DNA from 2 places in the Streptomyces sp. NPDC096323 genome. Region 2 is predicted to be linked to the other one. Evidence: riboswitches for the same ligand, from Rfam matches in the RefSeq annotation. Region 2 holds a riboswitch; the other holds the start of a gene.

Region 1 (3,399 bases), on a different contig from region 2:
CGGACTCGGCCCCCGAGGGGTCGTCGCCACCGCCTCGTACGAGGCACGGCGATTCGGAGTGCACTCGGCGATGCCGATGGCGCTGGCCAGAAGGCTGGCGCCGAACGCGGCCTATCTGGTGCCCCGCTTCACGCTCTACCGGACCGTGAGCGAACAGGTCATGGAGCTGCTGGGCCGTCTGTCTCCCCTCGTCGAACCGCTCAGCCTCGACGAGGCCTTCGTCGACCTGGAGGCGGGCGGGACGGCGGACGACACGGCCTCGGCGATGGAGATCGGTGAGCAGCTGCGCGGGGCGATCGAGGCGGTCACGGGGCTCAGCGGCTCCGTCGGGCTCGCGGGCTCCAAGATGCTGGCGAAGATCGCCTCCGAGGAGGCGAAGCCCGACGGCATCCTGCTGATAGAGCCGGGCACGGAACGGGCGCTGCTCGCGCCCATGTCCGTACGCATCCTTCCGGGCGTCGGCCCCGCCACCGCGGACCATCTGCGCCGGGCCGGCATGACCACGGTCAATGACCTCGCCGAGGCGGGCGAGGCGGAGCTCGTACGGCTGCTGGGCAAGGCGCACGGCAGCTCGCTGCACCGCATGGCGTCCGGATACGACGACCGGCCCGTGGTCGCCGAGCGCGACGCCAAATCGGTCTCCGTCGAGGACACCTTCGACACGGATCTCCACGACCGGGTCCGCGTGCGGACCGAGGTGGAGCGACTGGCCGACCGCTGCGTCCAGCGGCTGCGAGCCGCCGGACGGTCAGGGCGCACGGTGGTGCTGAAGGTGCGCCGCTACGACTTCTCGACCCTCACCCGCTCCGAGACGCTCCGCGGCCCCACCGACGACCCCACGGTCGTCAGGGAGGCCGCTGCGCGGCTTCTGGAGGCCGTGGACACGACCGGGGGTGTCCGTCTGCTCGGTGTCGGCGTCACCGGGCTGGCCGACTTCACCCAGGAGGACCTGTTCGCCCAGGCAGCCGGTGAGCGGACGGCCGCCGAGGCCCCGGACGCGGCCGGGCCGGACGCGGACGCCGCCGGGGACGAGGGCGGGACGCGGAGCGAGGAGCCCGCCCAGGAGAACCCGGAGCAGCTCGCCGCGCGCCGCTGGCCGGCCGGGCACGACGTACGCCACGAGACCTACGGACACGGCTGGGTGCAGGGAAGCGGGGTCGGGCGGGTGACGGTGAGATTCGAGGAACCGGAATCGGCGCCCGGCCGGGTCCGCACGTTCCGTATCGACGACCCGGAACTGCGGCCGGCCGACCCGCTGCCGCTCGTACGGAACCCGGTGGACTACTCGTCCTGGCCGGCCAGCCTGCCGAAGTCGCGGTCCGGGGCGCTCTCGGCGGGCGCCGAGTCCAGACCGTAGTGCCGGTAGAGCTGCAGCTCCTGCTCCGGCGAGAGATGACGGCCGACCCCGAAGTCGGGTGCGTCCTTGATCAGGGCGCGGTCGAAGGGGATGCGCAGCGTGTCCTCGACGAATTCGCTGGGCTCCAGCGGGACGAAGGCGTCCCGGCTGAACAGTCCGGTGCGCACGGCCGCCCATTCGGGGATCCCGGTCGCGTCGTCGAGATACACCTCGTCCACAGTTCCGATCTTGGTGCCCTTGCGGTCGAACGCCTTGCGGCCGATCAGGCTGCGCGGATCGATGTCGCTCTGCACGGTCCCTCCCACGGGTCGTGGCCACTCCACAGGCACTACAGAAGTGCACAACCGTGACGTCGGCCACTCGAGATTTTCACCGTGTACCCCGCTGGTAGGCTTGCCATGGCTGCTGATCCCGTGCGGGAGAGTCCTCCGGAGATGTTCCGGAGGCGCCGAAGGAGCAAATCCTCCCCGGAATCTCTCAGGCCCCCGTACCGCACGGACGAGGTCACTCTGGAAAGCAGGGCGGGTCCGCACGGCCACGGCCGGGCCGGATCCCACCCTCACCGACGGTGAAAGCCGGTGCGCCCCGCGGGCACCGGTGAAGCTCTCAGGTTGAGATGACAGAGGGGGAGGCCGTTCGGGCACCCCGCGCCGTGGTGCCCCTCGCAGGTCGTGACAGACCAGGAGGCCTCCATCATGACCCCCCGTCGCACTTCGCTCTCCCAGCTGGAACAGGGCATCCCGTTCGAGCAGCGCCACATCGGTCCCGATGCCGAGGCACAGGCGAAGATGCTCGCCCAGGTCGGTTACGGCTCGCTCGACGAGCTCACCGCCGCCGCGGTACCCGACGTCATCAGGAGCGCCGAGGCCCTGAACCTGCCGGCCGCCCGGACCGAGGCCGAGGTCCTCGCGGAGCTGCGCCTGCTCGCCGACCGCAACCAGGTCCTGGCCCCGATGATGGGGCTCGGCTACTACGGCACGTTCACCCCGCCGGTGATCCTGCGCAATGTGATGGAGAACCCCGCCTGGTACACGGCCTACACGCCGTACCAGCCGGAGATCTCCCAGGGCCGCCTCGAAGCCCTCCTGAACTTCCAGACGATGGTCGCCGAGCTCACCGGGCTGCCCACCTCCGGCGCCTCGCTGCTCGACGAGGGCACCGCCGCCGCCGAGGCCATGGCGCTGGCCCGGCGCGTCGGCAAGGTGAAGCAGGGCGTCTTCCTGGTCGACGCGGACACCCTGCCGCAGACCGTCGCGGTCATCGAGACCCGTGCCGAGCCGACCGGCGTCGAGATCGTCGTCGCGGACCTCACCGACGGCGTTCCGGCCGAGATCGCCGAGCGCGGCGTCTTCGGTGTGCTGCTGCAGTACCCCGGCGCCTCGGGAGCCGTACGGGACATCAGGCCCGTCATCGAGCAGGCCCACGAGCTCGGCGCGATCGTCACCGTGGCCGCCGATCTGCTCGCGCTCACCCTGCTCACGTCCCCCGGCGACCTGGGCGCGGACATCGCCGTCGGCACCACGCAGCGCTTCGGCGTCCCGATGGGCTTCGGCGGACCGCACGCCGGTTTCATGGCCGTGCGCGAGAAGTTCGCGCGCAGCCTCCCGGGCCGCCTCGTCGGCGTCTCCGTGGACGCGGACGGCAACAAGGCGTACCGGCTGGCCCTGCAGACCCGCGAGCAGCACATCCGCCGCGAGAAGGCCACCAGCAACATCTGTACCGCTCAGGTGCTGCTCGCGGTGATGGCCGGCATGTACGCCGTCTACCACGGCCCCGACGGGCTGCGGACGATCGCCCGGCGCACCCACCGCTACGCGGCCATCCTGGCGGAGGGCCTGCGGGCCGCCGGTGTCGACGTGGTGACCGGCTCCTACTTCGACACGCTCACCGTCCGGGTGCCGGGCAAGGCCGCCGCGGTCGTGGCGGACGCCCGTGAGCGTGGGGTCAACCTGCGGCTCGTCGACGCCGACCTGGTCTCGCTCGCGTGCGACGAGACCACGACCCGCGCCCAGGTCGCGGCCGTCTGGGCCGCCTTCGGCGCC
Region 2 (3,399 bases):
GAGGGTGGACTGCTGACGGTGGAGCTCGGCGTCGACAGCGGCGGCGACGTCCGGGTCCAGCTCGTGGAGGGAGGAGTTGAGAAGCGACATCAGGTGGTCCCTTGGGGTCTCAGTTGCCGGAGAACTCGGTGTACTCGTCGGCGGAGAGCAGGTCCTTCGGCTCCTCCGCGACGCGTACCTTGAACAGCCAGCCGCCCTCGAACGGAGCGGAGTTCACCAGCGACGGGTCGTCCGCGACGTCCTGGTTCGCGGCCGTGACCTCGCCCGTCACCGGCGAGTACAGGTCGCTGACCGACTTGGTCGACTCCAGCTCGCCGCAGGTCTCGCCCGCGGTCACCGTGCCACCGACCTCGGGGAGCTGGACGTAGACGACGTCACCGAGCGCGTTGGCCGCGTGCTCCGTGATGCCGATCGTGGCCACGCCGTCCTCGACGGCCGACAGCCACTCGTGCTCCTTGCTGTACCGCAGCTGCTGGGGGTTGCTCATGACCTGAATTCTCCTGTACGCGGGGGAGTGCTGATGAACGGTGGTCTTACGGTGTGAGACGCGACTGCGTCACGTACGAGGCGCCCGTCGCGCCCCGAGGTTCTACTTGCGGCGCTTGTAGAACGGCAGCGCCACGACCTCGTACGGCTCGTGGGTGCCCCGGATGTCCACGGCGACGCCCTCGGTGCCGGGCGTGGCGTGGGCGGCGTCGACGTACGCCATGGCGATCGGCTTGCCGAGCGTGGGCGAGGGCGCTCCCGAGGTGACCTCGCCGATGACCTGGCCGCCGGCGACGACCGAGAAGCCGGCGCGCGGCACCCGGCGCCCCTCGGCCACCAGGCCGACGAGCTTGCGGGGCGGAGCGGTCTCGGCGCGCTCGGCGGCGGCCTGAAGGGCCTTGCGGCCCACGAAGTCGCCCTCCTTCTCGAACTTCACGACCCGGCCCAGACCGGCGTCGAACGGCGTCAGCGCGGTGGTCAGCTCGTGCCCGTACAGCGGCATACCCGCCTCCAGGCGCAGCGTGTCGCGGCAGGAGAGCCCGCACGGGATCAGGCCGCGGGAGGCGCCCGCCTCGGTGAGCGCCTTCCAGAGCTGCTCGGCGTGCTCGGGCGCGACGAACAGCTCGAAGCCGTCCTCGCCGGTGTAGCCGGTACGGGCGATCAGCGCGGGAACCCCGGCGACCGTGCCGGGCAGCCCGGCGTAGTACTTCAGGCCGTCCAGGTCGGCGTCGGTGACCGCGGCCAGGATGGCGGGGGACTCGGGGCCCTGGACGGCGATCAGCGCGTACGCGTCACGGTCGTCGCGGACCTCGGCGTCGAAGCCCTCGGCCCGGGCGGTCAGCGCGTCCAGCACGATCTGCGCGTTGCCCGCGTTGGCGACCACCATGTACTCGGTCTCGCCCAGGCGGTAGACGATCAGGTCGTCGAGGATGCCGCCGTCCTCGGCACAGATCATCGTGTAGCGGGCGCGGCCCACGGAGACGGTGCCGATGTTGCCGACGAGCGCGAAGTTCAGCAGCGCCACGGCCTCGGGGCCGGTGACGGTGATCTCGCCCATGTGGGACAGGTCGAACAGGCCGGCCTTCGTGCGTACGGCGTTGTGCTCGTCGCGCTCACTGGCGTACCGCAGCGGCATGTCCCAGCCCGCGAAGTCGGTCATGGTCGCGCCCAGCGAGCGGTGCAGGGCATCGAGGGCGGTGAGGCGGGGGGCGGTGCTCATGGATAAGGCTCCCAGGGCATGACGACGAGGACGATCCCTCCCCATCTGTCATCGGAACCTGAGAGGTTCGCCGAGAGGCCCCGGAGGGGTTCGGCTTGCACCTTGGGTGGAGCCGCAGCGCGGCTCGCTTTTCAGATCTGCCTCATCCACGCGGTACGGGGCCTGAGAGATTCAAGGGAGGATCTTGCTCCTTCGGCGCCCGGCACGGTGACCGGGACTCTCCCGCGCGGATTCGAGCGGCCTTTATGCAGTTGACGGGGGTCATCATCGCACGCATTGCGGGAGAGTGGGTGGTCGGTACCGATCCCGGTCTCCTGCGGGATCCGGCGGGTCGGACGGTTGTGCCGCATTACCTTTTCTTTACACTTCTTGGGCAGGTGCCGGTCAGCCGACAGGGGGAGGGCGATGACGTTGCAGCGGTACGTGACGACCGCGGGGGTCGCGCACGGCGCACTCCCCGCACAGTCGGGGGTGCCGGCCAGGGAGGCGGTGGGGCCGCACGCGCCCGTCGTACGGGACCTGCGCAGGCGGGACGGGCGCAGCCCGCGCAGCCTGCACTTCGCGGCGGGCGACGTGGTGGTGGTCTCCGGGCTGCCCGGCAGCGGCAAATCGACACTCATCCAGCGGGCCGTCTCGGCCCACGCCGTCGACTCCCAGGACACCAGGGACCGCTGGGCGGCCCTGCTGCCCCGCTTACTCCCGTACGCCCTCTACCGCCCGCTCGTCCGCGTCGCCCACTACTGGGGACTGTGGCGGGTGCTGCGCTCGGGCGCCTCCGTCGTCGTCCACGACTGCGGCACCCAGTCCTGGGTGCGCGGCTGGCTGGCCCGCGACGCCCGGCGCCGCGGCCGGACGCTGCACCTCGTGCTGCTCGACGTGACCCCGCGGACGGCGAGGGAGGGGCAGCGCGAGCGCGGGCGCGGAGTCTCCGGCTACGCCTTCGCCCGGCACCGCAGGGCCGTGGGCCGGCTCCTGCGGGACACCGAATCGGGCCTCCTGCCGCCCGGGTGCGCCTCGGCGGTGCTGCTGGACCGGGAGGCGGCGGGCCTGCTGAAGCGGATCACCTTCGCAGACGCACAGAGCGAGGCGTGAAAGAGGCCTGTCCGATGGCTGGACAGCAGGTGTGCGGGCGGCGGGCATCCGGGGGCGCGGCGTTAACCTCTTGCTGCACGACACGGGGTGAGAGAGGGAGACAGTGGACATTCCGGCACCGGCCCGGACCCATCCGCAGGGCGGATGGCCGGCCAACGAGCTCGAAGAAGTGCTGAGCGCCTCGCTCGGCAGCCCCGAGGCGGGCGGCCGTCTGGTGGAGGTGCTCGGCCGCAGCCACCTCTGGGTGCCGCTGCCCAACGGCGGCTCGCAGGACGCCACCGACCTGGATCTGCCGACGCTGGACGTCGAGGGCGCGCCGTACGTCCCCGTGTTCAGCTCCGAACAGCAGTTCCTCACCTGCGTCGGCGCCCATATGTCGTTCACCGTGGCGCCCGCCCGCGAGTTCGCCCGCGGCCTGCCGCCGCAGCTCGGGATCGCGGTGAACCCGGGCGGCGCGGTCGGCATGCCGCTGCCGCCGCCCGCCGTCGCCGAGCTCTGCCGGGCCGGGCGCACCGTGCTCGACGGACCGGCCAGCGGCGGCCGGGTCCGGCTGTACGAGCCGGACTGGCAGGAGGAGCCCGTCGACTTCCTCTCCGCCGCGG

Evidence for each region. A riboswitch is a leader RNA that binds a small molecule or an ion and turns the genes downstream of it on or off. The one in region 2 is predicted to bind glycine.
Region 1: another riboswitch for glycine. It lies ahead of gcvP (aminomethyl-transferring glycine dehydrogenase); the one in region 2 lies ahead of gcvT (glycine cleavage system aminomethyltransferase GcvT).

What each region holds. Positions count from the first base shown of each region.
Region 1 is NZ_JBEOSI010000013.1:179,230-182,628, reverse strand. Features, by position in the region: gene ABTX18_RS31710 (DNA polymerase IV) at 1-1,357, shown strand, start outside; gene ABTX18_RS31705 (PRC-barrel domain-containing protein) at 1,282-1,650, opposite strand; glycine riboswitch at 1,764-1,860, shown strand; gene gcvP (aminomethyl-transferring glycine dehydrogenase) at 2,053-3,399, shown strand, end outside.
Region 2 is NZ_JBEOSI010000003.1:489,991-493,389, forward strand. Features, by position in the region: gene glyA (serine hydroxymethyltransferase) at 1-90, opposite strand, end outside; gene gcvH (glycine cleavage system protein GcvH) at 110-487, opposite strand; gene gcvT (glycine cleavage system aminomethyltransferase GcvT) at 590-1,705, opposite strand; glycine riboswitch at 1,847-1,940, opposite strand; gene ABTX18_RS10030 (AAA family ATPase) at 2,111-2,797, shown strand; gene ABTX18_RS10035 (enhanced serine sensitivity protein SseB) at 2,901-3,399, shown strand, end outside.